3 regions of the Pantoea sp. PvP021 genome follow, and region 1 is predicted to be linked to each of the others. Evidence: predicted binding sites of a transcription regulator. Region 1 holds the regulator's gene; each other region holds the start of a gene.
What was found. The regulator LexA, encoded in region 1, represses DNA repair genes until DNA is damaged. The targets are predictions, from matches to a motif close to TNCTGTATGTACATACAGNA.
Positions count from the first base shown of each region.

Region 1 (10,168 bases):
CATTACTTCTTAACTCAGTGAGATGCAAAGCAAAATGCCAACAAATTCCGCTTCAGGTTGATTCGGAATGGATCTGATTTGTCGTCAGATTTGAGATAGAAGACGGCTTAAATTCTGATTCTGCTGCTTTATCAGGCAAATGATGCTGTTTTTCAGACGAAAACCAACCTCAGCGCCGCGAAACTATGTGTGATAAAATAACATCACTTATCCAGCGGAGAATTTTCATGACAAACATGACGTCGCAGCAAATTTTGATTCAGGCCGAAAAGATGTGCCTGCAGCGCGGTGTGCGTCTGACTTCGCAGCGTGCTGAAGTGTTGCGCCTGATGGCCGAGCAGCCTGGCTCGATCAGCGCCTACGATCTGCTGGATCAACTCCGGGTCAGCGAGCCGCAGGCCAAGCCTCCCACGGTTTACCGGGCGCTCGATTTCCTGCTGGAGCAGGGTTTCATTCATCGGGTGGAATCCAACAACAGCTACGTCATGTGTCACCATTTTGAGGCACCAGCACATACATCGGTGATGCTGGTCTGTGACCGCTGTGCCGCCGTTACAGAGAAGCAGGCGCAGGGCGTAGAGAAGATTATTGCTGGTCTGGCAGGTGAAGCGCAGTTTGCATTACGCCACAGCGTGATTGAAGCGCATGGTTTATGTGAAAATTGTGCTGCGGTTGAAGCCTGTACGCACCATGAAAGCTGCGAGCATGACCATCAGGATGAGGGTAAAAAGCGGGGGAAACGCGGGTAATCGGCACATCCTTGTGCGGTTCCGGTGAGGGCCCACCGGAACGCATTCAGCTGATTATCAAGCTATTGTCTGATTACCAGCGGTGATCTTTGTTCTGACCTTCCCAGGCGGTTACTTCGCGCTCGGCTTCATCTTTCGTAGAGCCGTAACGCTCCTGGATTTTGCCGACCAGCTGATCGCGTTTACCTTCGATAACCTGCATATCATCGTCGGTCAGCTTGCCCCATTTCTCTTTCATTTTGCCTTTGAACTGCTTCCAGTTGCCGCTTGCTTCGTCTTTATTCATGGCAGACCTCCAATCCTCGGGTTTTAATGATTATCTTGCTACTTAACAAAATAACGATACAAAGCGCTGGTTAACTGCGCTGCATAGAGTTAATTGTAGTAGCCAATTTATTAACCGTGGAATAATACAGAATAATCCGTATCGGCTTGCGTGCAGCCACTGCTGACTCATGCATCAAACCAGCTGTTCTGACGCCAGTGCTTACGCCAGATGAGCCACAGCGACAGGCCGCGCAGCGCCAGGAAAACCGTGACCGCCAGCCACAGACCATGGTTACCTAACACCGGTACGCTAAGCAGCGTCAGAAAATAGCCTGCTGCGGCAACTACCATGCTGTTACGCATCTCACGCCCGCGCGTCGCTCCGATGAACATGCCATCCAGCAGATAACACCAGACGCCGATCAGCGGCATTATCATCTGCCAGACCAGATAGCGGTCCGCTGTCTGCTGGAGTGACTGAAGAGAGGTCAGCAGGGTAACGATCTGCGGGCCAAAAATGGCATAGATTAGCGAGAAGAATAGCGCCACCACCACCGCCTGCCGACAGGCAGAGTGCCAGACGCGCAGGAGCTTGCTGCCATCTTTTGCACCATGCGCCTCACCCGCAAAAGCTTCAACCGCATAGGCAAAGCCATCCAGCGCGTAAGCCGTAAAAGTGATGAACATCAGTAATACTGCGTTAACCGCCACCACATCCGGACCCAGCCGGGCACCCAGTACGGTCAGCGAGGCGAAGCAGAGCTGCAGCATCAGAGAGCGCAGCATGATGTCCCGGTTCAGTCGCAGCAGCCGGCCGCTGTCACCGCGCCAACTCTGCTTCAACAGGCTAAGCGTAATTCCGCGCAGTTTTAACACCCGCCAGACCATGATGCTGCCGACAACCAGCGTAATGTATTCCGCCAGCGCCGTGGCGGTTGCCGCCCCCGCGACACCCCAGTGCAGCCCCATCACCAGCCAGAGATCGAGCACGATGTTAACCAGGTTGCCCACCACCAGCAGGATCACCGGCGCGCGTGCATACTGCACGCCCAGCAGCCAGCCCAGAATGACCAGGTTTGCCAGCGTGGCAGGCGCACTGAGCCAGCGAATCTGAATAAACAGTGCCGCCTGTTCGAGTACATCGGGATTGCCGCCAACCAGATGGGTCGACAGCTGAATAATCGGATAACGCAAAGCGATGAACAGTACGCCCGCCAGCAGCGCAATGATCAGCGGCTGAGTCAGCGCGCGTGCCAGCGCCATTTTATCGCCAGCGCCAAATGCCTGCGCCGTAAGGCCAGTGGTACTCATTCGAAGGAAAAGCAGCAGCATAAAGAGGAAGCTGGTCACTGTAGTCCCGACCGCAACCCCGCCAAGATAGACAGGGCTGTCGAGATGACCAATTACTGCAGTATCGACCACTCCCAGTAAGGGAACGGTGATATTTGAAAGGATCATCGGCAGCGCAAGCCGCCAGAGATTTTTATCGGTTGCCGTAATAAAGCGCATTCGCCGTTCCGTGCTCAGTGTCGCTGCGCAAAAGAGGCAGCGACAAAATTAGGGCAGACAGAATAGCATCAGAGAAGGCGAATGCACGCTGGCAGAAGAATCAGAGCCACTCGCCGTTGCGCACCACGCCAACAGCCAGACCTTCTATGGTCAGTGACTGCGCACGGGTATCGACGACAATCGGGTCAAAATCGCTGTTTTCCGGCAGCAGATGCACGATAGCACCCTGCTTTTTCCAGCGCTTAACGGTGACTTCATCATCAATGCGGGCAACCACAACCTGGCCGTTACGCACATCCTGGGTTTTATGCACCGCGAGCAGGTCGCCATCCATAATCCCGATATCTTTCATCGACATTCCGCTGACGCGCAGCAGGAAGTCAGCAGACGGCTTAAACAGGCCCGGATCGACCTTGTAGTGGGTTTCGATATGTTCCTGCGCCATGATCGGCTCACCGGCAGCAACCCGGCCAATCAGCGGTAGCCCTTCTGAGGCTTCTTCTTCCATTAACAGTCGAATGCCGCGCGATGCACCGGAAACGATCTCGATGACGCCTTTGCGCGCCAGCGCTTTCAGATGCTCTTCTGCCGCGTTCGGCGAACGGAAGCCCAGCTGCGCGGCGATTTCGGCACGCGTAGGCGGCATGCCCGTTGAAGAAATATGGTCGCGAATCAGGTCATAGACCTGCTGCTGCCTGCTGGTTAATGCTTTCATCCCGCCCCCTGGTTGTTTATACAGTCGCTGTGAGTATATACAGGTATTGGTGAAATGGAAACCGATTGTCAGGGAAAACGCGCCCTCAGACGCGTTATGGAAGGCTTATCGCAAATGTGTCCAGAGCAGCGCGATCCAGACGAAGAGTGCCAGTAAGATGCTGATCAACACCGCCGCCGAGCCCATGTCTTTTGCCCGGCCCGCCAGCGGATGATGCTCCTGACCGATGCGGTCGACCACTGCTTCAATGGCGCTATTGAGGATTTCAACAATGACCACCAGCACCACCGCCCCAATCATGAGGATGCGGGAGACCACATCGACATCCAGCCAGCACGCGATAACAATAGCAGCCAGCGCAGCCAGCGCTTCCTGCCGAAACGCCGCTTCATGTTGCCAGGCGGCACGCAGTCCCTGCCATGAGTAACCTGCAGCTTTTACTATTCTGATAAGTCCGGTGGCATTATTTGCCATGATGTGGGAACCCTTTCATCGGATTGACGTCAATGTCTGGGCTGCGTGCAATTGGCACCACCACAGATCTTCGCTGCGCTTTCTGGTATGCTTGCGGCGCTTTGCTAACAAGAGGCTTCATGTTGTCTATGTCAGGTTGGCGTAAACTCTATTACAAACTGCTTAATTTACCACTGTCGTTTTTGGTAAAAAGTAAGGCCATTCCGGCCGATCCCGTGTCTGAACATGGTCTGGATCCGACCCGACCTATTATGTATGTTTTGCCTTACGATTCGAAGGCCGACTTACTGACTTTACGCGCACAGTGTCTGCGGCATCATCTGCCCGACCCGCTCACTCCGCTGGAGATTGATGGTTCTCTGCTGCCGCGCCATGTCTTTATCCACAATGGCCCTCGCGTCTTCCCCTATTTTGTGCCCAGCGTTGAATCCGTGAAAATTTTTCACGATTACCTGGACCTGCATCGCAATAACCCTAAGCTGGATATTCAGATGCTGCCGGTCACGGTGATGTTTGGCCGCGCACCAGGACGTGAAGTCCAGGGCGAAGCAACGCCACACCTGCGGGTGCTGAACGGGGTGCAGAAGTTTTTTGCGGTGATCTGGCACGGGCGCGACAGTTTTGTCCGCTTCTCGCCGACAGTGTCGCTGCGCCGCATGGCAACTGAACACGGTACGGATCAGTCGATCGCCCAGAAGCTGGCTCGTGTGGCGCGCATTCATTTTGCCCGCCAGCGGCTGGCGGCGATTGGCCCGCGCTTGCCGGCGCGTCAGGATCTGTTTACTCGTCTGCTGCAATCCAAAGCGATTGAAAAAGCAGTAGAAGATGAAGCTCGCAGCAAAAAAATCTCCCATGAGAAAGCGCAGCAGAATGCCGTCGAGATGATGGAGGAGATTGCGGCAAACTTCTCCTATGAAGCCATCCGCGTAACTGACCGCGTGATGGGCTGGCTCTGGAGTCGGCTCTATCAGGGCATCAACGTCAATGGCGGAGAAAAAGTTCGCCAGCTGGCGCAGGATGGCCACGAGATTGTCTATGTGCCGTGCCATCGCAGCCACATGGATTATCTGCTGCTCTCCTATGTGCTCTATCATCAGGGTCTGGTGCCGCCGCACATCGCAGCCGGTATCAATCTCAACTTCTGGCCAGCCGGCCCGATTTTCCGTCGCCTGGGCGCTTTCTTTATTCGTCGTACCTTTAAAGGCAACAAGCTCTACGCCACGGTATTCCGCGAATATCTCGGCGAGCTGTTCACCCGCGGCTATTCGGTTGAGTACTTTGTCGAAGGAGGCCGTTCACGAACCGGTCGCCTGCTGGACCCTAAAACCGGCACCTTAGCCATGACGCTGCAGGCGATGCTGCGCGGCGGAAATCGCCCCATCACGCTGGTGCCGATTTACATCGGCTATGAGCACGTGATGGAAGTGGGCACTTACGCTAAAGAACTGCGCGGCGCGGCGAAAGAGAAAGAGGGCTTCATGCAGATGGTGCGCGGCTTACGCAAGCTGCGCAATCTCGGTCAGGGTTACGTGAACTTTGGCGAACCCCTGCCGCTGGTCAACTATCTCAACAAGCGGGTGCCGGAATGGCGCGATGCCATCGATCCGATTGAGCCGCAGCGTCCCAGTTGGTTAACACCGACCGTCAACGATATTGCTGCCAGCCTGATGGTGCGTATCAATGAAGCGGGCGCGGCTAACGCCATGAACCTCTGTGTCACCGCCCTGCTGGCGTCACGTCAGCGCTCACTAACCCGTGAACAGCTGATTGAACAACTGGAGTGCTACACCCAGTTGCTGCGCAACGTACCTTACTCGCCAAATGCGACCGTACCCGATCTTTCAGCGGAAGCGCTGCTGGATCACGCCATGGGTATGAATAAGTTTGAGAGTGAAAAGGACAGCATTGGCGACATCATCATTCTGCCGCGTGAGCAGGCGGTACTGATGACCTACTATCGCAACAATATTCATCACATGCTGGTGATGCCGTCGCTGATTGCCGCCATTGTTCAGCAACATCAGACGCTGAGCGAAGCAGAACTGCTGCGTCAGGTGAGCCTGATCTACCCAATGCTGAAGAGTGAGCTGTTCCTGCGCTGGCAGACCGATGAACTGCCGCAACTGCTGACCGAACTGAGTCAGGAGCTGGCGCGTCAGGGCCTGATTACGCTCGAAGCCGGCGAATTGCGCTTTTCCTCAGCGCGCTATCGCACACTGCAACTGCTGGCCGCCGGTGTGCGTGAAACACTGCAGCGCTATGCCATTACGTTCTCCATTCTCAGCGCCAAGCCGACGATTAACCGCGGCACGCTGGAGAAAGAGAGCCGGACGCTGGCACAGCGTCTGTCGGTGCTGCACGGTATCAATGCTCCGGAATTCTTCGACAAAGCGGTCTTTACCTCACTGGTCCTGACCCTGCGCGATGAAGGGTATATCAGCGACAGCGGTGATGCCGATGTTGCGCAGACTCTGGCGACCTGGCATATGCTGGCAGACCTGGTCACCAGCGATGTCCGTATGACGATTGAAACCGCTGTGGCGCACGACTGACCCCAACGCGCATAGTAAAAAGGCGACCTCATGAGGTCGCCTTTTTTGTGCCTGAATCCCCTGTCAGAACAGCTGGCTGAACGGCGGAGTATTCATCAGCACACCGAGGAACAGCACCATCCCGACATAGTTATTATTGAGAAAAGCCTGGAAACAGGGTTGCCGCTCGCGTCCGGCGATCAGCTTCTGTTGATAAACAAACAGCGCGGCGGCCAGTAATAGCGTCCAGTAGAAGGCGCTGTTCAGATGCAGCATGAGGCCAACCAGCGCCATCAGTAGCAGCGTCGCCAGTTGCAGCAGACCAATGATCAGCTTGTCGAAACGGCCAAAGAGAATCGCGGTCGACTTCACGCCAATCTTCAGGTCATCATCCCGATCCACCATCGCATACTGAGTGTCATAGGCGACTGTCCAGCAGATGTTGGCGATGAATACCAGCCAGCAGACCAGAGGTAAGGACTCACTAACTGCGGACCATGCCATGGGAATGGCCCAGCCAAAGGCGGCACCCAGCACTACCTGCGGCAGGTGGGTATAGCGCTTCATAAAGGGATAGACCCAGGCCAGCGCCAGCCCTACCACGGAGAGCATAATCGTCATCATGTTCATAGTCAGCACCAGCGCAAAAGCCGCCAGAGCCAGTATCACGAACAGCAGCTTAGCCTCTTTTGCACTCACCGCGCCGCTGGCCAGTGGCCGATGTTTCGTGCGTTCGACATGACCGTCTACTTTGCGATCGGCATAGTCATTGATCACACAACCGGCTGCACGCATCACGATGACCCCGGCAACAAACACCGCCAGCACCGGCAGCGGCGGGATCGCCATGTCAGCCAGCCATAATGCCCAGAGCGTTGGCCACATCAGCAGCAGCGTACCGATAGGCTTATCGATACGCATCAGGCGCGTGTAGGCCCGCCATTTATTTATACTTAAGCTATTTTGCACCACAGGATCCTCAGACCAGATCGCGATAGAGCGGCGATGCCGGTAAAAACAGTTCAGTCAGCAGCAGCGGTTTGCCGGAGAGACGCAGGCGTGAACGTCGTCCCCACAATCCCTCCACCTGCCCCGGCTCAATAAAATCGCGGGTCAGCGTTGAAGAGGAGAAGAGATAGCGACCCAGCGGCCGGGTGCCCAGCTGCTGCAGCATCGCTTCTGGCCCGTTAAGGGTGCTTTCCGGCACCAGCGTACGGCCAGCCAGCCAGGGCTGATCGTCGCCGAACAGCAACACTTCACGCAGCCAGAAGCGTTGATCGTCTGGCAACAAGCCCTTTTCATCACCCAACTCGCTGGCGTCGATAAAGCCTTCACGCAGCGGCTGAACCGTGACCCGCTGACAATGTTGTTCAAAACGGCGCGTCATTGAATCCTCCTCCATCAGCCAGTCGAGCAATGGCGGCGCAAGGGTTGCCTGCGACGGAGAAAGCCAGTTGAGTGCACGTAATAAGCTGAGCGCGTCTTGCGACATAGCACCACTCCCAATAATTTTCAGGACGCTAGTTTAGCGCAGAGACGCGATGCGAACACCTGCCGTCATGACAGACGGCAGGAGGATTACTCGCGTTTCAGGCGGTTGCTGTTTGCCAGCCACAGAGTGATTACCAGAATCAGAATCGCCGCAGAGTAACAGAGCGTATCGAAGGGGTTTTTATGGTCGACGATAATCAGGCGGATAATTGCCGTGATACCGATATAGACAAAATAGCGCAGCGGAAAGTGATATCCCGACTGAAAGTACTTAACAATCAAAGCAATAAATTCGAAGTAGAGGAAATAAATGACAATCCCCTCAATCAACAGATAGGAGGATGACTGCTCGCTGGTGTTAAACAGCACGTTTGCCAGATGGATAGTTTCTTTGCCTAAAAAGACGATCAGGATGATCGCCAGACTCAGCAGACCCAGATTCAGCACCCATTGCAGTACCGTTGCAAGGTGGCGGGCCAAAGGATTTTTGTCACTCATGTTGCGCCTTAAAAAAGGAGTTGTTAGCGCGCGGTATCATGCGCGAGTGTGACGCAAATCACAATAACTCCTCAGGCCTCCACATCAACACAGAGCGCATCATAACGCCAGTATTCACAGTCGCAATCAATCACCTCTTTTTGCTGGTTGCGATTGATGCGGGTGATCAACAAACCAGGGCTGCCCGGTGCCACATTCAGCATGGGTGCGGCGACCTCCGGCAGCGGGCCGGGCAGGATGGTGAAGCGCGCGCCGCCGTAACGAATGCCGTAGCGCTGGTCATAGAGATCGGTCAGTGAGCGGGTCAAATCTTCATCAAGCAGACCTGGAAAAAAACGCGGATTGAGGTAGTGTTCAACATAGAGCACCGCGCGCCCGTCGATGCGCCGCAGGCGGCGGATGCAGTAAACCGACGAACCGGAGGCCAGCCGCAGCGCTGTCGCCACGCTGTCGTGTGCCGCGACCTGTTCGGCGGCGATGACCTCGGTAGCCGCCTGCCGTCCCTGCTCCATTGCCATGGCATGAAAGTGGCTGTGATGCAGCGGGTTATAGATCAGCCGCGGCGGTGCGATAAACCAGCCGCGACGCAGTTCCCGGTAGATCATCCCCTGGGCTTCCAGCTTGCCCAATGCTTCCCGAAGGGTAATCCGGGTCGTGCTGAACGCTTCGCTTAAGGCACGCTCCGCCGGCAGTCGCCCGGCGCTGAACTCTCCGGCCTGAATACGCGTCAGCAGGACGCTGGCGATCGCATCCGCCGTTTTGAGTGCTATCGACTCCACAACAGTAGCCTCATTTTGGTGCGACTCCGCACTCTTACTGTTCAGGTAAACGCGCCTGTGACAGGCGAACGGGTCACATCTTTCATCGCCCATCCCCCGCACAGCGCCGCCCTGTCATAAATCGTTCATATACAGGGGCTACATTGGCTCGGTTCTTGCTGGACTAGACCAGCCAGGCCCATCAACTTACACCCGGAGCAACTGAGATGAAAGCGTTTATCGCCTCTGTAGTAGCCAGTGCTGTAGTGCTCACCCTGCCCGTTGCGCAGGCCGCCGATAACGACCTTGCCGCACTGGAAAAAGCGGCACGCAGTGAAGGCCAGGTCAACAGCGTCGGGATGCCGGATAGCTGGGCTAACTGGAAAGATACCTGGAACGACATCAGCAGCAAATATGGCCTTAAGCACAGCGATACTGATATGTCATCGGCGCAGGAGCTGGCGAAATTCGATGCAGAGAAAGAGAACGCCAGCGCTGACATCGGTGACGTGGGTGCCGCCTTTGGCCCGATCGCTGTCGCTAAAGGTGTGACCCAGCCCTATAAACCCACTCACTGGGATCAGATTCCGGCCTGGGCTAAAGATAAAGATGGCCACTGGGCGCTGGCCTATACCGGCACCATCGCCTTTCTGATCGACAAGCAGCAGGTTAAAGATATCCCCCATAGCTGGGCCGATCTGAAAAAAGGTAAGTATGTGGTTACTATCGGTGACGTCGGCGTGGCAGCTCAGGCGGCTAACGGCGTACTGGCGGCAAACTATGCCTTAGGTGGCGATGAGAAGAACCTGAAACCGGCGCTGGCTTTCTTTGCCGATCTGGCTAAACAGGGTCGTCTTGGCGTTACCGATCCGGTGATTGCCAATATCGAAAAAGGCGAAGTGCAGATGGCGGTGGTGTGGGACTTTAACGCCCTTAACTACCGGGACCAGATCGACAAAAACCGCTACGAAGTGGTGATCCCGTCTGATGGCTCCGTGACCTCCGGCTACACCACCGTCATCAACAAATATGCGAAACACCCTAACGCCGCAAAACTGACGCGCGAATATATCTTCTCAGACCAGGGACAGATCAATCTGGCGAAGGGCTATGCCCGTCCGATTCGTGCCGAGCATCTGACGCTGCCAGCGGACGTTCAGGCTCGCCTGCTGCCGC
Region 1 is NZ_JBSRXX010000007.1:181,587-191,754, forward strand. Features, by position in the region: gene zur (zinc uptake transcriptional repressor Zur) at 228-749, shown strand; gene ACVKSX_RS17965 (CsbD family protein) at 823-1,035, opposite strand; gene dinF (MATE family efflux transporter DinF) at 1,203-2,525, opposite strand; gene lexA (transcriptional repressor LexA) at 2,626-3,240, opposite strand; gene ACVKSX_RS17980 (diacylglycerol kinase) at 3,346-3,714, opposite strand; gene plsB (glycerol-3-phosphate 1-O-acyltransferase PlsB) at 3,843-6,266, shown strand; gene ubiA (4-hydroxybenzoate octaprenyltransferase) at 6,330-7,214, opposite strand; gene ubiC (chorismate lyase) at 7,225-7,737, opposite strand; gene psiE (phosphate-starvation-inducible protein PsiE) at 7,824-8,234, opposite strand; gene ACVKSX_RS18005 (UTRA domain-containing protein) at 8,306-9,013, opposite strand; gene ACVKSX_RS18010 (ABC transporter substrate-binding protein) at 9,220-10,168, shown strand, end outside.

Region 2 (10,168 bases), on a different contig from region 1:
GTCGGCGTGGCGATGGCATCCTGTGCCGCCACCAGCTGCAGTTCATATTCGCCCATCTGATGGGTTTTCAGCATCACCTCGTATACCGCTGCGGTGACATGCTCCAGCGCATCCTGCAATGATTTGCCGTGTAGCAGATTCACCAGCAGCAGACCGCTGGTGAGATCGCCCACGCCGACCGGCTGACGGACACCGAAATCGACCAGCGGACGGCTGATGTGCCAGGCATCTTCCGCCGTCACCAGCAGCATTTCAAAGCGATCGCTGCGACGACCCGCACGCGCCAGATGCTTCACCAGCACTACGCGTGGTCCCTGGGCAATCAGTGCCCGCGCAGCGTCTACCGCCGCGTCGACGTCCGTGACGGTGCGCTCGCTCAGCATCTCCAGTTCAAGCAGGTTCGGGGCGATAATGTCGCTGGCAGGCATCGCCATTTTACAGTGAAACTCCGCCACACCCGGCGCCACGATGCAGCCTTTCTCCGGATGGCCCATGACCGGATCGCAGAAGTACCAGGCATTCGGGTTGGCCGCTTTGACCTGACGGACAATCTGCAGAATCTGCTCGCCCTGCTCTGCCGAGCCCAGATAACCGCTCAGGACCGCGTCACAGGTCTTCAGGCGGTCGATGTCAGCAATGCCTTTAACAATGTCGGTTAAATGCGTTGCAGGCATCACCGTGCCGGTCCAGTGGCCATATTGTGTATGGTTGGAAAACTGCACGGTATTCAGCGGCCAGACGTTTGCGCCCATACGGCGCATCGGAAACTCAGCCGCCGCGTTACCGGCGTGACCAAAAACAACGTGCGACTGAATCGCTAAAATATTTTTCACTTGTTTGCCCTGTCCTGCCTTGCCATAAAAAAAGGGCCGGAAACCGGCCCTGAAATCTTACTGCCAGTTAATCAGGCAGTAATGTTTCTTGCCGCGACGCAGCAGCGTATAGCGGTTAAACAGTTTGTCACTGTCGCTGAAGCGGTACTCCGCATCGGACTGCTTTTCACCGTTCAGTGAAACGGCATTGGAGCCGATCATGGTGCGCGCCTGGCCACGGGACGGCACCAGCTCTGCTTTCACCAGCGCCTGCTGCAGATCATCGTCAGCGCCCAGCACGATAGTTGGCATACCATCCTGCGCCAGCTGTTCAAAATCGGCTTCGGTCATTTCGCTCACGGATCCGGAGAAGAGGCTGGCAGTAATACGTTTCGCCGCCGACAGACCGGCTTCGCCATGCACCAGACGCGTCACCTGCTCAGCCAGCACGTACTGCGCACGTGGCGCGGTGCCGCTGTTTTTATCTTCTTCTTCCAGCGCGTTGATCTCTTCCATGCTCAGGAAGGTGAAGAACTTCAGGAAGCGATAGACGTCAGCATCCGCGGTGTTGATCCAGAACTGATAGAACTTGTACGGGCTGGTTTTCTTCGCATCCAGCCAGACTGCGCCGCCTTCGGTTTTACCGAATTTGGTGCCGTCAGACTTGGTGATCAGCGGAACGGTCAGGCCAAAGACCTGGTTCTGATGCAGACGACGGGTCAGATCGATACCGGAGGTGATGTTGCCCCACTGATCAGAACCACCAATCTGCAGGGACACACCGTGCAGCTCGTTCAGACAGGCGAAGTCATAGCCCTGCAGCAGATTATAGGAGAACTCGGTAAAGGAGATGCCCTGATCGTCACGGTTCAGACGCTGCTTCACCGCTTCTTTGTTGATCATCTGGTTAACGGAGAAGTGCTTGCCGATATCACGCAGGAAGGTCAGCACGTTCATGCCGCCAAACCAGTCGTAGTTGTTGGCGGCGATGGCGCTGTTGCTGCCGCAATCGAAGTCGAGGAATGGCGCCACCTGCTGGCGGATCTTTTCAACCCATTCGTTGACGGTTTCACTGGTATTAAGTTTACGCTCTGCGGCTTTGAAGCTCGGGTCACCAATCAGGCCGGTTGCACCACCGACCAGCGCCACCGGCTTGTGGCCGGCATCCTGAAAACGCTTCAGGCAGAGCAGCGGTACCAGATGGCCCAAATGCAAGCTGTCAGCAGTGGGGTCAAAGCCGCAATAGAGCGAAATTGGCCCCTGCGCCAGTTTCTCTGTTAACGCGTCTTCATCCGTCACCTGGGCGATTAGGCCCCTCTCCTGCAATTGTTGTATCAGGTTACTGCTGGTCATTACTGACTCCAAATTGATCAGACTGCACCTATGCTGGTACACAGCTTTCCGCTGAGTTGCGGAATCGAAAAAAATCAGGGCTATAGCATAAAGCGCTGACGCTTTCTGTGCCAGCGCTGATAGGGGCGAATCGTGCAGATTCAGGGTGCCAGACGGTCGATTTTCCAGCCGTCGTGATCGCGCTGATAGATGAAACGATCGTGCAGACGATGTTCGCCACCCTGCCAGAACTCCATCGTGTGAAATTTCACCCGGTAGCCACCCCAGAAGCTGGGCAGCGGCACTTCGCCCTGCTGGAACTTCTGTTTAAGCTCCAGGAACTTTCCTTCCAGAATACCGCGTGCCGAAATACGGCTTGACTGCTTCGACACCCAGGCACCAATCTGACTGTCGCGCGGACGACTGTGGAAATATTTCAGCACCTCGAGGGGCGACAGTTTTTCCACTTCACCCAGCACCATCACCTGACGCTCCAGATAGTGCCACGGGAAGTGCAGAGAGATGCGCGGATTGTGCGCCAGCTGCAGCGCCTTACGGCTGCCGAGGTTGGTGTAAAACACCATGCCCTGCGCATCGTAGTGCTTCAGCAGCACGATACGCTGCCACGGCTGGCCCTGCTCATCTACGGTTGCCACGGTCATGGCGGTAGGATCGGGCAGTTTTGCCTCGCAGGCCTGGCTTAGCCACTGTTCAAATAGCGCGATCGGATCGTCCGGCAGATCCTTACGACGCAATCCACCGCGGGTATATTCACGCCGCAGATGGGCAATGGTGTGTAGCGTTTCGCTGTCGCTCATAATGCTCGCCTATTCAGATAACAAGTCAGCTGGCAGGTTGCAGCTCACAATCATTCACGACAATTTTATCGTTACGTTCGATAAATGCGCCGTTTCCTTTGGACCAGAACACATAGGTGTTATCGCTGTAGCGTGCGCCGGAAGCGGATACCGTCTGCTTCAGCGTCAGAGGCTGCCCATCCATGATGAAACTGACCTGCTGCTGCGCCTCGTCCAGCGTCACGGTCAGGGGCATGGTTCCGCAGCGATAGTGCAGGGTCTGCGGCGACGGCGGCTGTTTATGCATCAGGCTACAGCCTGACAGCAGTAGCACCGCGGCAACGGTTAATCCTTTCAACATAAGCGGGTCTCCTTCACGAGTGAAGCTGGCATTATAAGAAGGATTGGGCGCGAAGTAAGTGGGAATCCACGCCAATCTGGCAGATGCTGTCAGTCAGGCTGAATTATTGCGCCTTTTCAGACGGTTGTCTGAATGCACAGGCCGCGTTCTCAGGCTACGCTCTATAGATCTTAAGCGAGGAAGACAAACATGAAATTTGATAACGAAGATGCATTTAAGCTGGCAGTGGCGTTTATGAACCACAAAGAGAATGCCACCATCGCCAGCAGCTACTTTAAAACCTTTATCGACACCTACCAGAAATTTGACCGCTGGCTGAGCGCATCAGACCCGGTCAGCGCCATGAAAGCAGAAAAAGCGGCCGCCAAAGCGGGCGAAGACTCCATCCTCTGATCCGCTTCTCCACGGGTCCGATAGCCTTCAGGGTATCGGACCTGTGAATCCCGCCAGACATTCACCCCATTGCTCACTATTTCCGCACAGCTATTCTGGCTTTTACGGAAATATCCGCTCTGGCTGCCGTGCTTATTTCCCGCATCAGCATCGATCTTATTTTGATACAGCGCATCTTCTGCTGAAATGGCACAGAACGGCTGGGTACATTTGCAATAAATGCTATTTCACGTCGTCATACCCCCTAATCAGCACCACACACTCCGGTTTTGTTTAAAAAACAGGCAGCGAGACGCGACAGGGCCAGCAAACCTGATAAAGCCGACTATGCTGTAAACGTTCGGATATACTTCATGGAGCAGAAAAAATGAAAATGAAATCCCTGTCAGCCATTGCGTTGCTGGCTCTCTCTTTAGGTACGCTGGCAGGTTGTGCCTCAAACCAGTCGATTAAGACCACCGATGGCCGCACGATTGTCACCGATGGCAAACCGCAGATTGATTCAGATACTGGTCTGGTTTCTTACCGCGATGCTCAGACAGGAAAAACTGAGCAGATCAATCGTAATGAGATCAGTAATATGAGTGAACTCGACAACTAATATAAGGTGAATAAGATGAAAAAAGCGCTGATTTTACCTCTCGCCGCATTGATTGGTATGACCGTATTAACCGGCTGCACCCGTACCAGTTATGCGATTCAGACTAACGATGGACGCACCATTATTAGTGATGGCAAGCCTTCTGAATCGGATGCCGGCCTGCTGGCTTATACCGATGCAAATGGCGTGAAGCAGCAGATTAATAAAGCGGACGTTAAAGCGGTCTCTGAAGTACCGAAGAAATAATCCGATCGCTGTTGCCCGATGAATAAAGCCGCCCATGGGCGGCTTTATTTTTGTCTGCGCCTGGCACGAAGTGGTGCACAGTCCTGGTTTTATTCCCCGGTGGTTTATAAATCAGAAATATCCGCTACGGCTTGGCCATAATATGGCAGGCAACCGTGCGGATAGTGGTGCAGATAATAATCTGATAACGAAATGCGCTGTTCCGCCCTTATCTGAATTTCCGGCAACTCCCAGCTTTTTTAACCAGCATAATAGTTCATCTTATTTCTCACAAAAAACCTCAGCCTGTTTTTATGCTTTGATATGAGTGGTTTACCGCCTCGATTAAAGGTTCACTTTATTTTCGGTAAATTTTAATCATAGCGCCCTGCTGTTTCCCACCTTTTAGTCCAGAGCGCCTTTAACTAGACTCTTTATATCGCTACTTAATCAGGAGGGTGCAGATGGTTTATCACGACAAAACAACGGGTCATATGATTCTTGGTGAAGCTGCAATTAATCTGGCTTTTGACGAACAGGAGATTACGCTGGTAGCACTGATTCGCCAGTTGAGCGAAATGGCCGAACAGGAGCGCAACGATGAGCGGGTCACGCAGATTGCCGATGCGCGCAACTGGCTCAAAGGTTTTATCGAATCCTCAACGCGCGACCGTGCCGAATTAAACTGGCTGGTCGAAACCGGGCAGGCACCGGTTTCCCTTAAAGATTATCGTTAGTTATGTGCGGGTCATTGCTGTTTATTTTGGGTGCCGGGCACGCGCCTGGCCTCTCAGCCAGAGAAGCAGGGACAGCGTGGCAGTGGAATAGTGCATGTCGGCCAGAACGTGACCAGAACGTGAATTGCAACGCTCTGCACCCGGCTCCTGTATCGGCCTGAAACGGCTTCCACGCAGATTGATGAGTGCTATTGCTCTGCACTCATCGGCCGGCCATCTGGTCGTTAACCGGTCCTCGTCGGCTTCTCCCCACCTGTCTTCACGGTCAGCGCGTCAGCGGCTCCCCGTTTTCAGTCACCTGCAGCGTTTTTGGATGTTTCGCTGTAGGGGTTTCAAACCCACCACGGGCAGCAAAAACAGAACAGCCAATGGCTGCCACAAGTGTCAGTAAGATTGAGGTTTTCACGAAACGCGCCTTAATTTTCTTCGCTACAGGATAAAGCGTGAAAGCCTGGCACATAATCAGATGAGGGGAAAGGAAAGTGCAGAATTTCTCTGTCTGGAAGCCCCGGTCCGGGAAGTCTGTTTACTGATTGAGCAGCCTTAGCAGGTTACCCCAGTACTTTCAATGCCAGCGCCAGCGTCTTTTCTTCGTTAGTCACATCGCTGACCTTACCTGCCACCCGCAATCCAAAAGCAATACAGAGAATTAAACCGGCTGCTGCCTCGCTGTCCAGCGTGTTATCGATAGATCCATCCTGTTGCCCCAGCTCCAGCAGCGAGACCAGGAAGCGCTGATTACGCTGAACGACCTCATCAATGCGCTGCGCGAGTGGCTGATCCATCGTCTGCAGCGCAATCGCGCTGGAGACGACCAGACAGCCGCAACGCCCCTCTGTGGCACGCGCCGAATCCAGGTAGAATTGCAGTAGCTCGGTTATTTTCCCCCGCCCGCTGGCACAGGGTGCCAGACGACGGTGCAACTCACTATTTCTTAGCAACAGATAGCGTTCGAATACCAGCAGGAAGAGCGAGCGCTTATCTTTAAACGCCTTATAGATGCTGCCTGCGGAGAGATGCATCGCCTCACCCAGATCGTTCATTGAGGCCGCGTGATACCCTTTTTGCCGGAAAACGATCATGGCGTGATCCAGAGCCTGTTCGATCCCGAACTCTCTGGGGCGTCCCCGCTCTTTGTTTTTATACGTTGTGGCTGTCGTGGTCATTGTTACCGGCCTGGGGAGGTGTGTTGCTGTCAAAATCAATGGCGATTCTATCCCAGGCGCGGGTAACAAGCCAGGCCGTCCGCCACCCGTCACGCGCAGACGGCCCGTTATTTCCCGGACGCGTTAGTATGATTCGCCGCAGTCTGGTCTGCGGTGCAAGCCGGACGCGATTCATTCAGATAAGGATGTTGTCTCTGTGCGGCCTTTTTCCCGCTGCTGGCTGCGCTTCAGCGCGTTTATTTTTATCAGCCATAACGTAAATTGCTTAATAAGCAGGCTGGCGTGGTTTTCATTGTCAGCAAAACAGAGAAAGAGTCGGGTTTTTATATTGCTGTTATCGTCGATCGCATAAATCTCATATTCGTCATGATGGCGGGATTTTATGATTGCTGTGAAATGTATTGCGGGCCAGAGCATCACTCTGGCTTCAAACTGCCTGAAATCCATTATATTTACCTGGTAATTTGCTTAAAATACCCGATGAAAAACTACTCACCGGGTCAGGCAAAGCATAACTTCCTGCCACTTTAATCGCGTGATAAAAAAAGCTTTTAGCAGAGGCCGCGGCTTCAGCAGCAGAGGAACATCGGGTCAGCCTTCACTTAAGCGCAACCACAGGCAGATCGGTTATCCGGGTGGTATAGGCAGGCGACAGCATCTCGCGTTTCATCGACCAGGCTTTGTTGATCCCCTGCCCGGCAAACCACAGCTTCCCGCTGCCGAGCTTATTGACTGTGTCGATCAGCTTCATCAGCTCTTCGCTATTGCGGCGTGGCTGATGTTCGTCAAACAGATCAAACTGAGCCACGCCCTGGCTGAAAAAATCCCCCAGCACGATGCCCGCCTTCATATAGCGATGTCCCTCAATCCAGATGTTATCCAGGCACGCCATTGCAACTCTGATGATGTCGCGTGTGTCCTGCGTCGGAATCAGCAGTTGCTCCATCGACTGATTGCCATAAAAGGGTTCGTCAGTCGCATGCGGACTGGTGCGCACAAATACCCCTACCTGACGGCAATATTGATTCTCACGGCGCAGCTTCTCCGCCGCGCGCTCGGCATACGCGCAGACAGCCTCGCGCATCTGATCGTAGTCGGAGATACGGCTGCCAAACGAGCGCGAACACATGATTTGCTGTTTTACCGGCGTCACTGACTCCAGCTCCAGGCAGGATTCGCCACGCAGCTCTCTGACAGTGCGCTCCAGCACGACGCTGAACTGTTTGCGGATGGCCTCGGTGCTTTGATCGGCCAGATCTTTCGCCGTCATGACGCCCATGGCGTTGAGCCGTTTGCCGATCCGATGACCCACGCCCCAGACTTCCGCCACATCAATCAGCGCCAGCAGCTTTTTTTGTCGTTCAGGGTCCGACAGGTCGACAATGCCGCCGGTTTTGCTCCACTTTTTGGCCGCAAAATTCGCCAGCTTGGCCAGCGTTTTGGTCTGTGCAATGCCGACGCCCACGGTCAGATGGGTCTCTTTGCCTATTCGTTCTCTGACCTGGCGACCAAAGGTCTCCAGCGCCATACAGTTCTGCACGCCGGTGAGATCCATAAACGCCTCGTCGATCGAGTAGATCTCCACCGACGGCGCCATCTCTTCCAGTATGGTCATCACCCGATGGCTCATGTCGGCGTAGAGCGCATAATTTGAGCTGAAGACCTGCACCGCGTGACGCGTTAGTTCTTCACGCATCTTAAAATAGGGCGCGCCCATTTTGATGCCGACTTTCTTTGCCTCGGCGCTGCGCGCAATCACGCAGCCGTCGTTGTTCGACAGCACTACTACCGGTTTACCTTTAAGATCAGGCCGGAAAACGGTCTCACACGACGCGTAAAAGCTGTTTACGTCGACCAGCGCGAACATGGTCAGTGGGTCGCTTTAATAACAAAGGTCACAACGCCAAACACCTCCAGCGCATCTTCGGTCTGGATAGCGATCGGTTTAAATTTGGTATTCATCGGCATCAGTTGCAGGCAGGGATGAAGCTGGAGACGTTTAACGGTGAATTCACCTTCGACCGCGGCGACCACAATATCGCCGTGTGAGGCGGTGAGTGAACTGTCGACCACCAGCATGTCACCATCATTGATGCCCGCCTCAATCATTGACTCGCCGCTGACCCGGACAAAATAGGTGGCGCTGGGGTGCTGGACCATCAGCGCATTGAGATCAATACGTTGTTCGACATAATCCTGCGCCGGGGATGGAAACCCGCACGGCACACGTTCGATATATAGCGGTAAAGGCATAACGGCACGAATGTCCGCAGGTTTAATGAATTCCATAATTTCGCTCCTTTTTCAGATTACTGTATATAAACACAGTAATAGCTAATCCCCCTTTTAATCAAGTGACATGGAACATCTTTAAGCGAAAGGGTTGATGGTAATGCACTTTTTTTTAAACGTTTTTTCGCATTGCCGTCAGAGTAAGCGGAAACGGGTTACTTTCGCCGCATCGCCGGAATAGCGTCGATTTCTTCTTACAGTAAAGAATCTTATAAATTCACCGGCTGATTATTTTTACTTAAGGAAAATCTGACAACGCTTCTCTGGCATTCGGAGAGGTTTGAATATTACGGGCGGGCTGGTTATTCTGCTTTTTTAAGCATGGAGGGATTATGGCAGACGACGATCGAATCAAACATCTGGAAGAGGCAGTTGCGCAGTTAAGGGTTGAGACTACGGTATTAAAAGCGATACTCGGTCAGCAAATTGCGCTGAATAATCTCAATTACAAAGGGAAGTTTGACGATGTACTGGCGGCGCTGGCGAAAGAGTATGCCGAACGCGGTCTGGAAGAGGGCAATAACCAGGCTATCCATGATGCCCTGCGTCAGTATATTAAATATGAGCCACCCGCAATGGAATAAGCGGATTTTCCGGCAGCGTCCGATTGCCGGACTTTATCGGCTCCTGAACGCTGCCACCGCCCTGTCCTGCATCGCCTCCGCAGCAGCCTCAGACGATACCGGTTAGTGTTTACACCTCGCTGTCACTCTCCAGCGCATCCTGAATCGCGTCGGCCAGATTAGCAACTTCATTCGCCACGGCCTGCAGATCCCAGGCGGTTTTTGAGCCGGTTGCAGAGGTGGAGGCGCTGACGGACTCCTTTGCCACTGACAGAGCAGCAGCCACGGCGACCGAACGTTTATGTTGTTCCTGAGTCATGCCCGCAGGCGGAATTGCGAAATAGTCGTGAACCATGATCATTTCCTTGTGATAAATAAGGGGTCAACCTTAGCCTTCTGCATCAGGCGTGGGAAGTGAATTATGCGGCATGGCCTGTCAGACGGCCAGGATTGCAGCAGCACAATCGCACCCGCCACTTTTCCAGCGTTGAAACCTGTACAACTTTGGCTGAAATCTGCGGAAAAAAGCGATTTTAACGCGTTGATGTGTCGTCAGCACAATCCCCAGCCTGCTGGCCTGAAAATCGCCACCCCTCTGAAAACCTCACCAACTCACTGTATTTATTCAATTAACCATCGAAAACCTCTTTTTTCATTTTAAACATGCTTTTTACATACACCACCGACCAGTTAAATTTTGTCAAATTTCATTGTACAACTTTGCGATTCTTGTATAACTTTGTCTCGTGATGTTAAATCACTTGTAACGAAAGGTGCTTTGCACCGCATCTGAAGGTGTTGTGGATTTCCACCTTCAGATGCATTTTTTTTTGCGTCAGCCGGTGACCGGATCTGAATCGACGCATTCTTCCCCCCATTTCTTATGAGG
Region 2 is NZ_JBSRXX010000001.1:902,137-912,304, forward strand. Features, by position in the region: gene pdxY (pyridoxal kinase PdxY) at 1-833, opposite strand, end outside; gene tyrS (tyrosine--tRNA ligase) at 891-2,165, opposite strand; gene pdxH (pyridoxamine 5'-phosphate oxidase) at 2,306-2,962, opposite strand; gene ACVKSX_RS04115 (MliC family protein) at 2,988-3,302, opposite strand; gene ACVKSX_RS04120 (hypothetical protein) at 3,492-3,695, shown strand; gene ACVKSX_RS04125 (YgdI/YgdR family lipoprotein) at 4,063-4,296, shown strand; gene ACVKSX_RS04130 (YgdI/YgdR family lipoprotein) at 4,312-4,542, shown strand; gene ACVKSX_RS04135 (hypothetical protein) at 4,986-5,258, shown strand; gene ACVKSX_RS04140 (TetR/AcrR family transcriptional regulator) at 5,810-6,424, opposite strand; gene ACVKSX_RS04145 (hypothetical protein) at 6,596-6,841, opposite strand; gene umuC (translesion error-prone DNA polymerase V subunit UmuC) at 7,023-8,291, opposite strand; gene umuD (translesion error-prone DNA polymerase V autoproteolytic subunit) at 8,294-8,713, opposite strand; gene ACVKSX_RS04160 (hypothetical protein) at 9,049-9,300, shown strand; gene ACVKSX_RS04165 (hypothetical protein) at 9,410-9,634, opposite strand.
Region 2: the regulator LexA is predicted to act here: its motif matches at 8,735-8,754, upstream of umuD (translesion error-prone DNA polymerase V autoproteolytic subunit).

Region 3 (10,168 bases), on a different contig from region 1:
GGTCAAGTGCAAACAGTGTAGTAATAAATGGTTTTGCCGGCAGGGTTAATCGTATGAATCTGAAAATAACCGGGCGAGCAGGCTCGCCCTTGACTTTATCAGGCGTGCTTTTTCTTACTGCGCATCAGGTTAAGACACTCAACCGCCATTGAGAAGAACATAGCGAAATAAATGTAACCTTTTGGTACGTGGACCGCAAAACTCTCCAGGATCAGGGTGAAACCGACCAGAATCAGGAAAGAGAGAGCCAGCATTTTCACTGACGGATGGCGGTCAACAAACTCACCGATCGCGCGCGCAGCGAACATCATCATCAGCACGGCAATAACCACCGCCGCCATCATAATGAACAGATGATCGGAGAGGCCGATGGCCGTGATCACCGAGTCGAGGCTGAAAATAATGTCGAGCATCATGATCTGCACAATCGCACCCAGGAAGGAATGGACGCGGGTGTTGTGTTCGCCTTCGCTGCCTTCGATCGTTTCATGGATCTCCATGCTCGATTTCCACAGCAGGAACAGTCCGCCAAACAGCAGAATCAGATCGCGCGCCGAGAACGCATGATCCATCAGCGTAAAGAGCGGGTTAGTCAGACGGGCTACCCACGCGATAGAAGCCAGCAGGCCAAGACGCATCAGCATCGCGCCCATCAGACCAATGCGACGTGCGCTGGCTTGCTGGTGTTTTGGCAGTTTAGCGACCACCAGCGACAGGAAAATGATGTTATCAATACCCAGCACCACCTCAAGGATGGTCAGGGTGCCCAGCGCCAGCCAGGCGTTGGGATCGGAAATCCACTCAAACATACCGACATTTAATCCTAAACGAAAAGTAAACGGCGATTATACGCATTCATTTCGCCGATCTCCCACAAAATTGCGACACATCAACGCGGGTGGCGACGTTCAGAGGAGAAAATGACGCGCCAGCAGGGGCCCGGTGAAGCTTTTCTTCAGGTAGAAACCGCGCGGCAGCGTCATGATTGGCTGGCCCTGATCGCCGATTCCTTCTGTCAGCGCTTTGCTATTGGCGGCTTTGGGCCGGATTTGCAGCCAGGCACCATGTCGCGCGGTAATCTGCTCTACGCGACCCAGCACAATCATATCCATCAGCTCTTCCCAGTCCTGCCGCAGCATCTCATCTTCTTCCGCATCGGGGCTCCATAACAGCGGCGCGCCGACACGGCGTTCCCGCAGCGGAATCTCACGCCCGCCTTCAACCGGGATCCACAATACCCGCGCCAGCTTGTGGCGCACATGGCTGGTGAGCCAGGTCACGCCGCTGTTGCCGGTCAGAGGTGCCACACAGACAAAGGTGGTTTCCAGCGGTTTACCCTGCGCATCAATCGGGATAGTTTTCAATTCGATACCCAGATGGGCAAAGTCCTGCTCCGCTTTGCTGCCTGCGCTGGCACCAAGATGCCACTCCAGCAGCATGCCGACCCAGCCCTTGTCGCGTTTGAGATCCGCAGGCATGAGCAGACCGGCGCGCGCGGCCAGGGTTTCCAGGGTTAAACCGGCTAAATCCTGCGCGCGTGCCAGCAGGCTGGCTTCATCTTCAGGTGGTCCTGGCTGGTAACTCATGGTGAATACTCGCAATGATTAAAATTTGTACAGCAGCGGGTGAGTCACGTTTCTCACATAAATAATCCGCGTCAGGGATCGATAATAACATGATAGATCGTGCTTTTTTTAGCGGATTGCACGCTCGCCGCCCCAGGTGCTTCAGGGTTATCCCAGCTTACCCGCAACAATGAACAGGATCTCCAGCCCGGTTATCCACAGAAAAATGGGATAACCACCGTCTGAGTGCGGTACTGGTTCCATTTACAGCCTTGACTTTTCACGATCTGGCCATAATTTCGCCGCTCTGGCCTAACCCTGAGCGATTATCTGTGGATAAAAAGCAGTGTGCTTATATTTTAAGCAATTGTCAGTTACCATGAAAATATTCACTGTTTATAAAAGATTTACTGGTAAGGTTTTTGATTTAATATCATTAAAAATCAAACGGATGTGTTGCTGGTTCTTTTTGGCTCTTCAGCGTGCACGGAAAAGGTTATTCAGATAACTCCCGCGTTCTGCACAAAGCTATCCACAGAAAAGGTGAATAAGATCGATCTTTTTCTCGGTCATTGTTTATAACTTTGCCATTTTCTGTGAGTTATCCCGGCGATGATGGCTTAACCCCCCATGAATCCAGTGGTTTACCGCCTGTAAGGAGTGTGAAACAATCAGCTCATTCAAATTTTGCTTTGAGGTAGTCCGGTGATCGATGATGATGGCTACCGCCCGAATGTTGGTATCGTAATCTGTAACCGGCAGGGACAAGTGTTATGGGCCAGGCGCTTTGGACAGCACTCCTGGCAATTTCCTCAGGGAGGCATCAATCCCGGTGAAACCGCAGAACAGGCGATGTATCGCGAACTGTTCGAAGAGGTCGGATTACACCGGAAAGATGTTCGAATACTTGCTTCTACCCGTAACTGGTTACGTTACAAGTTGCCAAAACGTTTGGTGCGTTGGGACACAAAGCCGGTATGTATCGGCCAGAAACAAAAGTGGTTTCTTCTGCAGTTAATGTGTAATGACGCGGATATCAATGTGCAGCACAGCAGCACGCCCGAGTTCGATGGCTGGCGCTGGGTCAGTTTCTGGTATCCGGTGCGTCAGGTTGTCTCCTTTAAGCGCGACGTTTATCGTCGGGTGATGAAGGAATTCGCTGGCGTGGTGATGTCTATGCAGGAGAGTGCGGGGCAGCGAAATAATCCTGCCCATCGACGTAAGAGAGGATAGGCCACGCCCTTTATGCTCACTCAGTTGCGCGAAATTGTAGAAAAAGTGGCGAGTGCGCCGCGTCTCAATGAAGCACTCGACATCCTGGTTAATGAGATCTGTCTGGCGATGGATACGGAAGTCTGTTCCGTTTACCTCGCCGACCATGATCGTCACTGCTACTACCTGATGGCGACGCGCGGACTTAAAAAACCGCGTGGCCGCACCGTGACCCTGGCGTTTGACGAGGGGATCGTCGGTTTAGTGGGCCGTCTGGCCGAACCGATTAACCTTGCTGACGCCCAGAGTCATCCCAGCTTCAAATATATCCCCGCAGTGAAAGAGGAGCGCTACCGCTCCTTCCTCGGCGTGCCGATTATCAGCCGTCGCCAGTTACTGGGCGTGCTGGTGGTGCAGCAGCGCGAGCACCGTCAGTTTGATGAAAGCGAAGAGTCGTTTCTGGTCACCCTTGCCACCCAGATGGCGGCATTGCTGTCGCAGTCGCAGATGGCTCAGCTGTTTGGTCAGTTCCGGCAGACGCGGGTGCGCGCAATTGCAGCTGCGCCTGGCGTGGCGGTGGCACCGGGCTGGGTGGATGAGACGCAGCCACTGCTCGATCAGGTTTCGGCTGCCTCAACGCTGGATGTCCATCGCGAACGTGAGCGTCTGTCGCTCGCCATGAGCGAAGCCACCAGTGAATTTCGTCGCTTCAGTAAACGCTTCAGCGCCAGCGCTCAGAAAGAGAGTGCGGCCATTTTCGACCTTTACTCTCACCTGTTAACCGATGCCCGACTGAAAAAAGATCTGTTCGACGAGATCGAACGCGGATCGGTCGCCGAATGGGCAGTGAAACAGGTCATCGAGAAGTTTGCTGAACAGTTTGCCAGCCTGACGGACACCTACCTGCGTGAACGCGCAGGCGATCTGCGGGTGCTGGGTCAGCGCCTGCTGTTTCACCTTGACGATACGCTGGTCGGCACCAATGCCTGGCCGGAACGCTTTGTGCTGGTGGCCGATGAGCTGACCGCCACCACCTTAGCTGAGCTGCCGCATGAGCGGCTGGCGGGCGTGGTGGTGCGTGACGGCGCAGCCAACTCCCATGCGGCGATTCTGACCCGCGCGATGGGGATCCCGACGGTCATGGGCGCTGATATCCAGCCCCATCAGCTCAACAAACGTTTGCTGATCGTCGATGGGTATCGCGGTGAGCTGTTGATCGATCCCGAGCCGGTGCTGGTGCAGGAGTACCAGCGTTTGATCAGCGAAGAGAATGCGCTGAGCAAAATGGCGGAAGGCGTGGTCGATCAGCCCGGTGAGCTGAAAAGCGGCGAGCGCGTGCAGGTGATGCTGAATGCCGGCTTAAGCCCGGAGCATGAGCAGACGCTGGGCAACTGGGTGGATGGCATCGGTCTCTACCGCACCGAAATCCCGTTTATGCTGCAGAACGGCTTCCCGTCGGAAGAGGAGCAGGTGGCACAGTATCAGGGCATGTTACAGCTGTTTCACAACAAGCCTGTGACGCTGCGTACCCTGGATGTAGGAGCAGATAAACAGCTACCCTACATGCCTATCAGTGAAGAGAATCCCTGTCTGGGCTGGCGCGGCATCCGCCTGACGCTTGACCAGCCGGAAATTTTCCTGGTGCAGGTGCGCGCGATGCTGCGTGCCAACGCCGCATCCGGCAACCTCAGTATTCTGCTGCCGATGATCAGCCATATCGATGAGATCGACGAAGCGAAAAAGCTGATCGATCGCGCAGGACGCGAAGTCGAAGAGATGCTGGGCTATACGATCCCCGCGCCGCGCATCGGCATCATGATTGAAGTGCCGTCGATGCTGTTTATGATCCCGCATCTGGCGTCAAGGGTCGATTTTGTCTCGGTTGGCACCAACGATCTGACCCAGTATCTGCTGGCGGTGGATCGCAACAACACCCGCGTGGCCAATCTCTACGACTCGCTGCATCCGGCGATGCTGCGTGCACTGAATACGATTGCGCAGGAAGCCCGTCTGGCCAATCTGGAATTGTGCCTGTGTGGTGAAATGGCCGGCGATCCAATGTGCGTGGCGCTGCTGGTCGGGCTGGGGTATCACCATCTCAGCATGAACGGCAAAAACGTACCGCGGGTGAAATACCTGCTGCGCCATCTGGATCACGAAGAAGCACAGCAGCTCAGCGAGCAGGGGATGAATGCTCATACCGCCACCGAAGTTCGTCATCTGGTCTCGACCTTTATGGAGCGTCGCGGGCTGGGCGGTTTAATCCGCGGCGGTCGCTAAGCGCTACTTCAGGCTATTTTATTTGCCATTCTGGCCCTGGGCAGTGCTCACACAGGCTGCTTTAGCAACCTGAACGCCCGTCAGGGCGGCCCTGAAGGGGCGAGCACAGCGAGTAATCCTCACGTACTACGTGTACGCTCCGGTTGTTGCGCGCTGTACATGACCAGTCTGGCTGCAACAATGTACGCCTGACGGGTCAGACTATTTTATTTGCCATTCTGGTCCCGGGCAGTGCTCACACAGGCTGCTTTAGCAACCTGAACGCCCGTCAGGGCGGCCCTGAAGGGGCGAGCACAGCGAGTAATCCTCACGCACTACGTGTACGCTCCGGTTGTTGCGCGCTGTCCGTGACCAGACTGACTGCAACAATGTACGCCTGACGAGTCAGACTCTGGGCGTTATCCGCGTTTACATTTGCGGGACAATTCACAAAACCGGCTGTGCTATGATGCGCAGCCTTAATTTATGTGCCTGACAACACCCCCTTTTCAGGGTTGAAAAATAGACGGTGAATGATGAATAACGGCTATATTGCATTTCCGCAGTTCGATCCGGTGATCTTCTCGATTGGACCGGTTTCGCTTCACTGGTACGGTCTGATGTATCTGGTGGGCTTTGTTTTCGCCATGTGGCTGGCTGTCCGCCGCGCCAATCAGCCGGGCAGCGGCTGGAAAAAAGAGGAAGTGGAGAACCTGCTTTATGCCGGTTTCCTGGGGGTCTTCCTGGGTGGACGCATCGGCTATGTGCTGTTCTACAACTTACCGCTGTTCCTGGAAAATCCACTCTATCTGTTTAAAGTCTGGGATGGCGGCATGTCGTTCCACGGTGGCCTCATCGGGGTGATTGTCGTCATGCTGGTCTTTGCCCGCCGCACCCGACGTAATTTCTTCCAGGTGGCTGATTTCATCGCGCCGCTGATCCCGTTCGGTCTGGGTGCCGGTCGTCTCGGCAACTTCATTAACGGTGAGCTCTGGGGCCGTGTCGATCCGGGCTTCCGCTATGCCATGCTGTTCCCTGGCTCCCGCAGCGAAGATGTCGCGCTGGCCGCCACCAATCCGCAATACCAGGCGCTGCTCAACACCTACGGCGTGCTGCCGCGTCATGCTTCGCAGCTCTACGAACTGGTGCTGGAAGGGATAGTGCTGTTTATCATCCTGAATCTGTTTATTCGTAAGCCACGCCCGATGGGCAGCGTCTCTGGCCTGTTCCTGATTGGCTATGGCGCCTTCCGTATTATCGTTGAGTTCTTCCGCCAGCCGGATGCCCAGCTTGGCCTGTTTGAAGGCGGAATCAGTATGGGACAGATCCTCTCTGTGCCAATGATTATTGCCGGTATTATTATGATGATCTGGGCGTATCGTCGTCGCCCGCAGCCACAATTTCGCGAGGAAAAATGAAACAGTATCTGGATTTAATGCAACATGTGCTGCACGAAGGCACGCCAAAAGCTGACCGTACCGGCACCGGTACGCTTTCAATTTTTGGTCACCAGATGCGTTTCAATCTGCAGGATGGTTTTCCGCTGGTCACCACCAAGAAATGTCATATCCGCTCGATTATTCATGAGCTGCTGTGGTTTCTGAAAGGTGATACCAACATCGGTTATCTCAAAGATAACAACGTCTCCATCTGGGATGAGTGGGCGGATGAGAATGGCGATCTCGGCCCGGTGTATGGCAAACAGTGGCGCAGCTGGGGAACGGCCAGCGGCCAGGAGATTGACCAGCTAAGCCAGGTGATGGAGCAGCTGAAGCGCGATCCCGACTCACGCCGGATTATCGTTTCTGCCTGGAACGTCGGCGAGCTGAGCGAGATGGCGCTGGCTCCTTGCCACGCATTCTTCCAGTTCTACGTGGCGGACGGCAAACTCTCCTGCCAGCTCTATCAGCGCTCGTGCGACATCTTCCTGGGCCTGCCGTTTAACATCGCCAGCTATGCGTTGCTGGTACATATGGTGGCGCAGCAGTGCGATCTGCAGGTGGGCGACTTCGTCTGGACCGGCGGTGATACCCACCTCTACAGTAACCATCTGGAGCAGGCGCGCCTGCAGCTGACCCGCGAACCGCGTCCGCTGCCATCACTTGTTATCAAACGCAAACCGGCGTCGCTGTTTGACTATCAGTTCGAAGATTTTGAGATTGAAGGCTACGATCCGCATCCCGCGATCAAAGCCCCTGTCGCCATCTGATTCGCGATAAAAGATAACGCCCTGGCTTCATCGCCGGGGCTTTTTTTTACCCGCAAACCGGTAAATCTGCGGCAACGCTCGCACGCTTCTGCCAATTCATGCTGTTGGGGACGCTTCTCTGCGACGTACTTTCCAGCCTGCCAAACCGCGCCTTGTTTCATCTGTTCATCACCCGCACTCTGACGCTATGAAAACAGCACACTTACGCGGTTTTACCCTGCCGGAACTGCTGCTGGTGATGGTGATTGCCGGCATGCTGAGCGTTGCCGCGCTGCATGGCTGGCAGTGCTGGCAACAGCGGCAGCAACTGCGCGACAGCGCTCAGCAACTGCAGGGATTCCTGCTTCGGCTGCGTGCCCAGGCCAACCGGCAAAATAGCGACCTGATTTTATGGTCACGGCCTGGCGATCCCTGGTGCATCGGTGCCGGAAGCCGCCCCGTTGCAGGCTGTGATAGCCGAAAACGGCTGCAATTCGTAGCGCCGCACGCTGGCGTTGCGCTCTATGACATCCGGGGTGAACCGGGCTTCTATGGCCGACGTAATGTGGCCCGGGCGGGCAGCATCGAGCTGGGTAACAGCGCCGGACGAATGCGGCTGATTATCTCGGCAAGAGCCCGTATTCGCCTCTGCATGACGGATGAGGAGACGTGCCGTTGAAAATGGCCGGATTCAGCCTGCTGGAGATGCTGATCGCCTTAGCAATCAGCGCCGTCGTGATGTTAAGTGCTGGCCGTTTTCTGCCGCTGCTGCTGGCAGAGAACGCCGGCGTGATGCAACGGGCGCAGCTGCGTCAGGAGTTACAGCAGATGATGGCGACACTGGAAAAAGCGGTGCGGCGTGCCGGTTATTGTCACGGTGAGTGTGGCAGTGGGGCGCTGCAAATCAGAGAGAACTGCCTGCTGCTGCGCTGGGATGAGAACAGCAACGGTAAATGGGAAGGGGTGAGCCATGCAGAGAGTGACTATTACGGTTATCGCCTGCGACAACAGCAGCTTGAGATGCAGCGAGGTGTTGACCAGTGTCAGTCAGCGGGCTGGGAGCGGCTCTCCGATCCCGCATTTATGACGCTGGAGCAGTTCAGCGTCAGCCAGCAGGGCGCGCAGGTCAGGATAGTGCTGCAGGCACGGGCCGGACGCTGGCTTGAAACGGTGGAGAGCTGGATTGAGGCAGAGAACCTGTGAAGCAGCGAGGCAGCAGCGCTCTGGGCATGGTGTTGATGATTATGGTCATCGGCAGCTTTACGCTGCATGCCAGCCGTAAGATGTCTGAGCAGGGAATGCGACTGCTGGCGGATGAGCAGCAGTTTATTCAGGGTTTCTGGCGGGCGCAGTCTGCGCTGCAATGGGGCTTCTCCCTGAGCTGGTCAGCCAGTGAGGCGGCCAGCTGTCAGCAGGATGATCGCCAGGGCTGGCGCAGCTGTTTACAACGAGGTGAAAAGGATGAAGGTCTGCTTAAAGGGGAGGCCAGCGGCAGTGGCATGGCAGTCTGGCAGTGGGTGCGGTTACGGGGCAATCAGATTACCGCGTTGCCGCACGGCTGGATTGACTACTGCCCGCTCACGCCGCCGGCCACCTGCCAGTAAGCGCGGTGGATTCAGCCTGCCGGAAGTGTTGTTTGCTCTGCTATTAATGGCATTAAGCAGCAGCACGCTGTTGCACTATCATCGCACACTGGCACTGGGATTCAGCCAGCAGTGGTATCAGCGTGAGGCATGGCGGGTGGCTGAGCAGCAACTGATGGGACATGAGAGTCCCGGCTGGACCTCAATACTGCAACAGCAGAGCGGTCCTTCAGGCTGCACCCTGGATCGGGCTGACGTGACGGGACCTTATCAGCGCCGTGCCACCCTGACGCGGCTGCGATGTTAACTCTCCCCGGTCGCCCTTTTGATGGGTTTCAACCGCGATACGCGGTAAAGTGACAGAGCCGCAATACCGCAGTCACGTTCTGAGTTATCACAGGAGTTTTCATGTTTCACGTTTATCACTCAAATCAGCTTGATGTGCTGAAGATTCTGGCGGCTGCGGTGATTAAACATGACCCTCTTGATGATCCTTTCGCCTCAGAAATGGTGCTGGTGCAGAGTCCGGGTATGGCGCAGTGGCTGCAGATGGAGCTGGCGCAAACCTTTGGTATTGCTGCCAATATCGAATTCCCGCTGCCTGCCAGTTTTATCTGGGAGATGTTCGTCCGCGTACTGCCCGATATCCCGGTAGAAAGTGCTTTCAGTAAGGCCAGCATGGGCTGGAAGCTGATGCACCGGCTGCCGGAGATGCTGAAGCATGAAGAGTTTACCTCTTTACGCCACTATCTCCATGACGACGGCGACAAGCGTAAACTGTTTCAGCTCAGCTCACGTGTGGCCGATCTGTTCGACCAGTATCTGGTCTATCGTGCCGACTGGCTCAACAGCTGGGAGCGCGGCGAAACCATTGAGGGGCTGGGCGAGGCGCAGCGCTGGCAGGCTGCCCTGTGGCGTGATCTGGTGAGTTATACCCAGGCCCTGCGCCAGCCTGAATGGCACCGCGCCAACCTCTATGCGCGATTTATCCAGACGCTGGATCAGGCGAAAAGCACGCCGGAAAATCTGCCCAAACGGGTCTTTATCTGTGGCATCTCTGCGCTGCCGCCGGTCTATCTGCAGGCGTTGCAGGCGCTGGGACGTCACATCGATATCCATCTGCTGTTCACCAATCCCTGCCGCGATTACTGGGGCGATATTCAGGATTATGCGTTTCTGGCGAAACTGCAAAGTCGTCAGCGCCGACGTCATGGTGCTGATGAATCACGCGGACTCTTCCGGGATGCAGAGCAGGCACCGGCGCTGTTTAACGACGCTGGTGAACAGCAACTGACCAACCCTTTGCTCGCCTCCTGGGGCAAGCTGGGGCGTGACAACCTGTTTCTGCTGAGCCAGATGGA
Region 3 is NZ_JBSRXX010000003.1:342,499-352,666, forward strand. Features, by position in the region: gene ACVKSX_RS13215 (TerC family protein) at 99-809, opposite strand; gene mutH (DNA mismatch repair endonuclease MutH) at 909-1,586, opposite strand; gene rppH (RNA pyrophosphohydrolase) at 2,271-2,798, shown strand; gene ptsP (phosphoenolpyruvate--protein phosphotransferase) at 2,811-5,057, shown strand; gene lgt (prolipoprotein diacylglyceryl transferase) at 5,573-6,454, shown strand; gene thyA (thymidylate synthase) at 6,451-7,245, shown strand; gene ACVKSX_RS13245 (prepilin-type N-terminal cleavage/methylation domain-containing protein) at 7,433-7,903, shown strand; gene ACVKSX_RS13250 (prepilin peptidase-dependent protein) at 7,900-8,427, shown strand; gene ACVKSX_RS13255 (DUF2509 family protein) at 8,424-8,828, shown strand; gene ACVKSX_RS13260 (prepilin-type N-terminal cleavage/methylation domain-containing protein) at 8,788-9,114, shown strand; gene recC (exodeoxyribonuclease V subunit gamma) at 9,216-10,168, shown strand, end outside.
Region 3: the regulator LexA is predicted to act here: its motif matches at 1,818-1,837, upstream of mutH (DNA mismatch repair endonuclease MutH).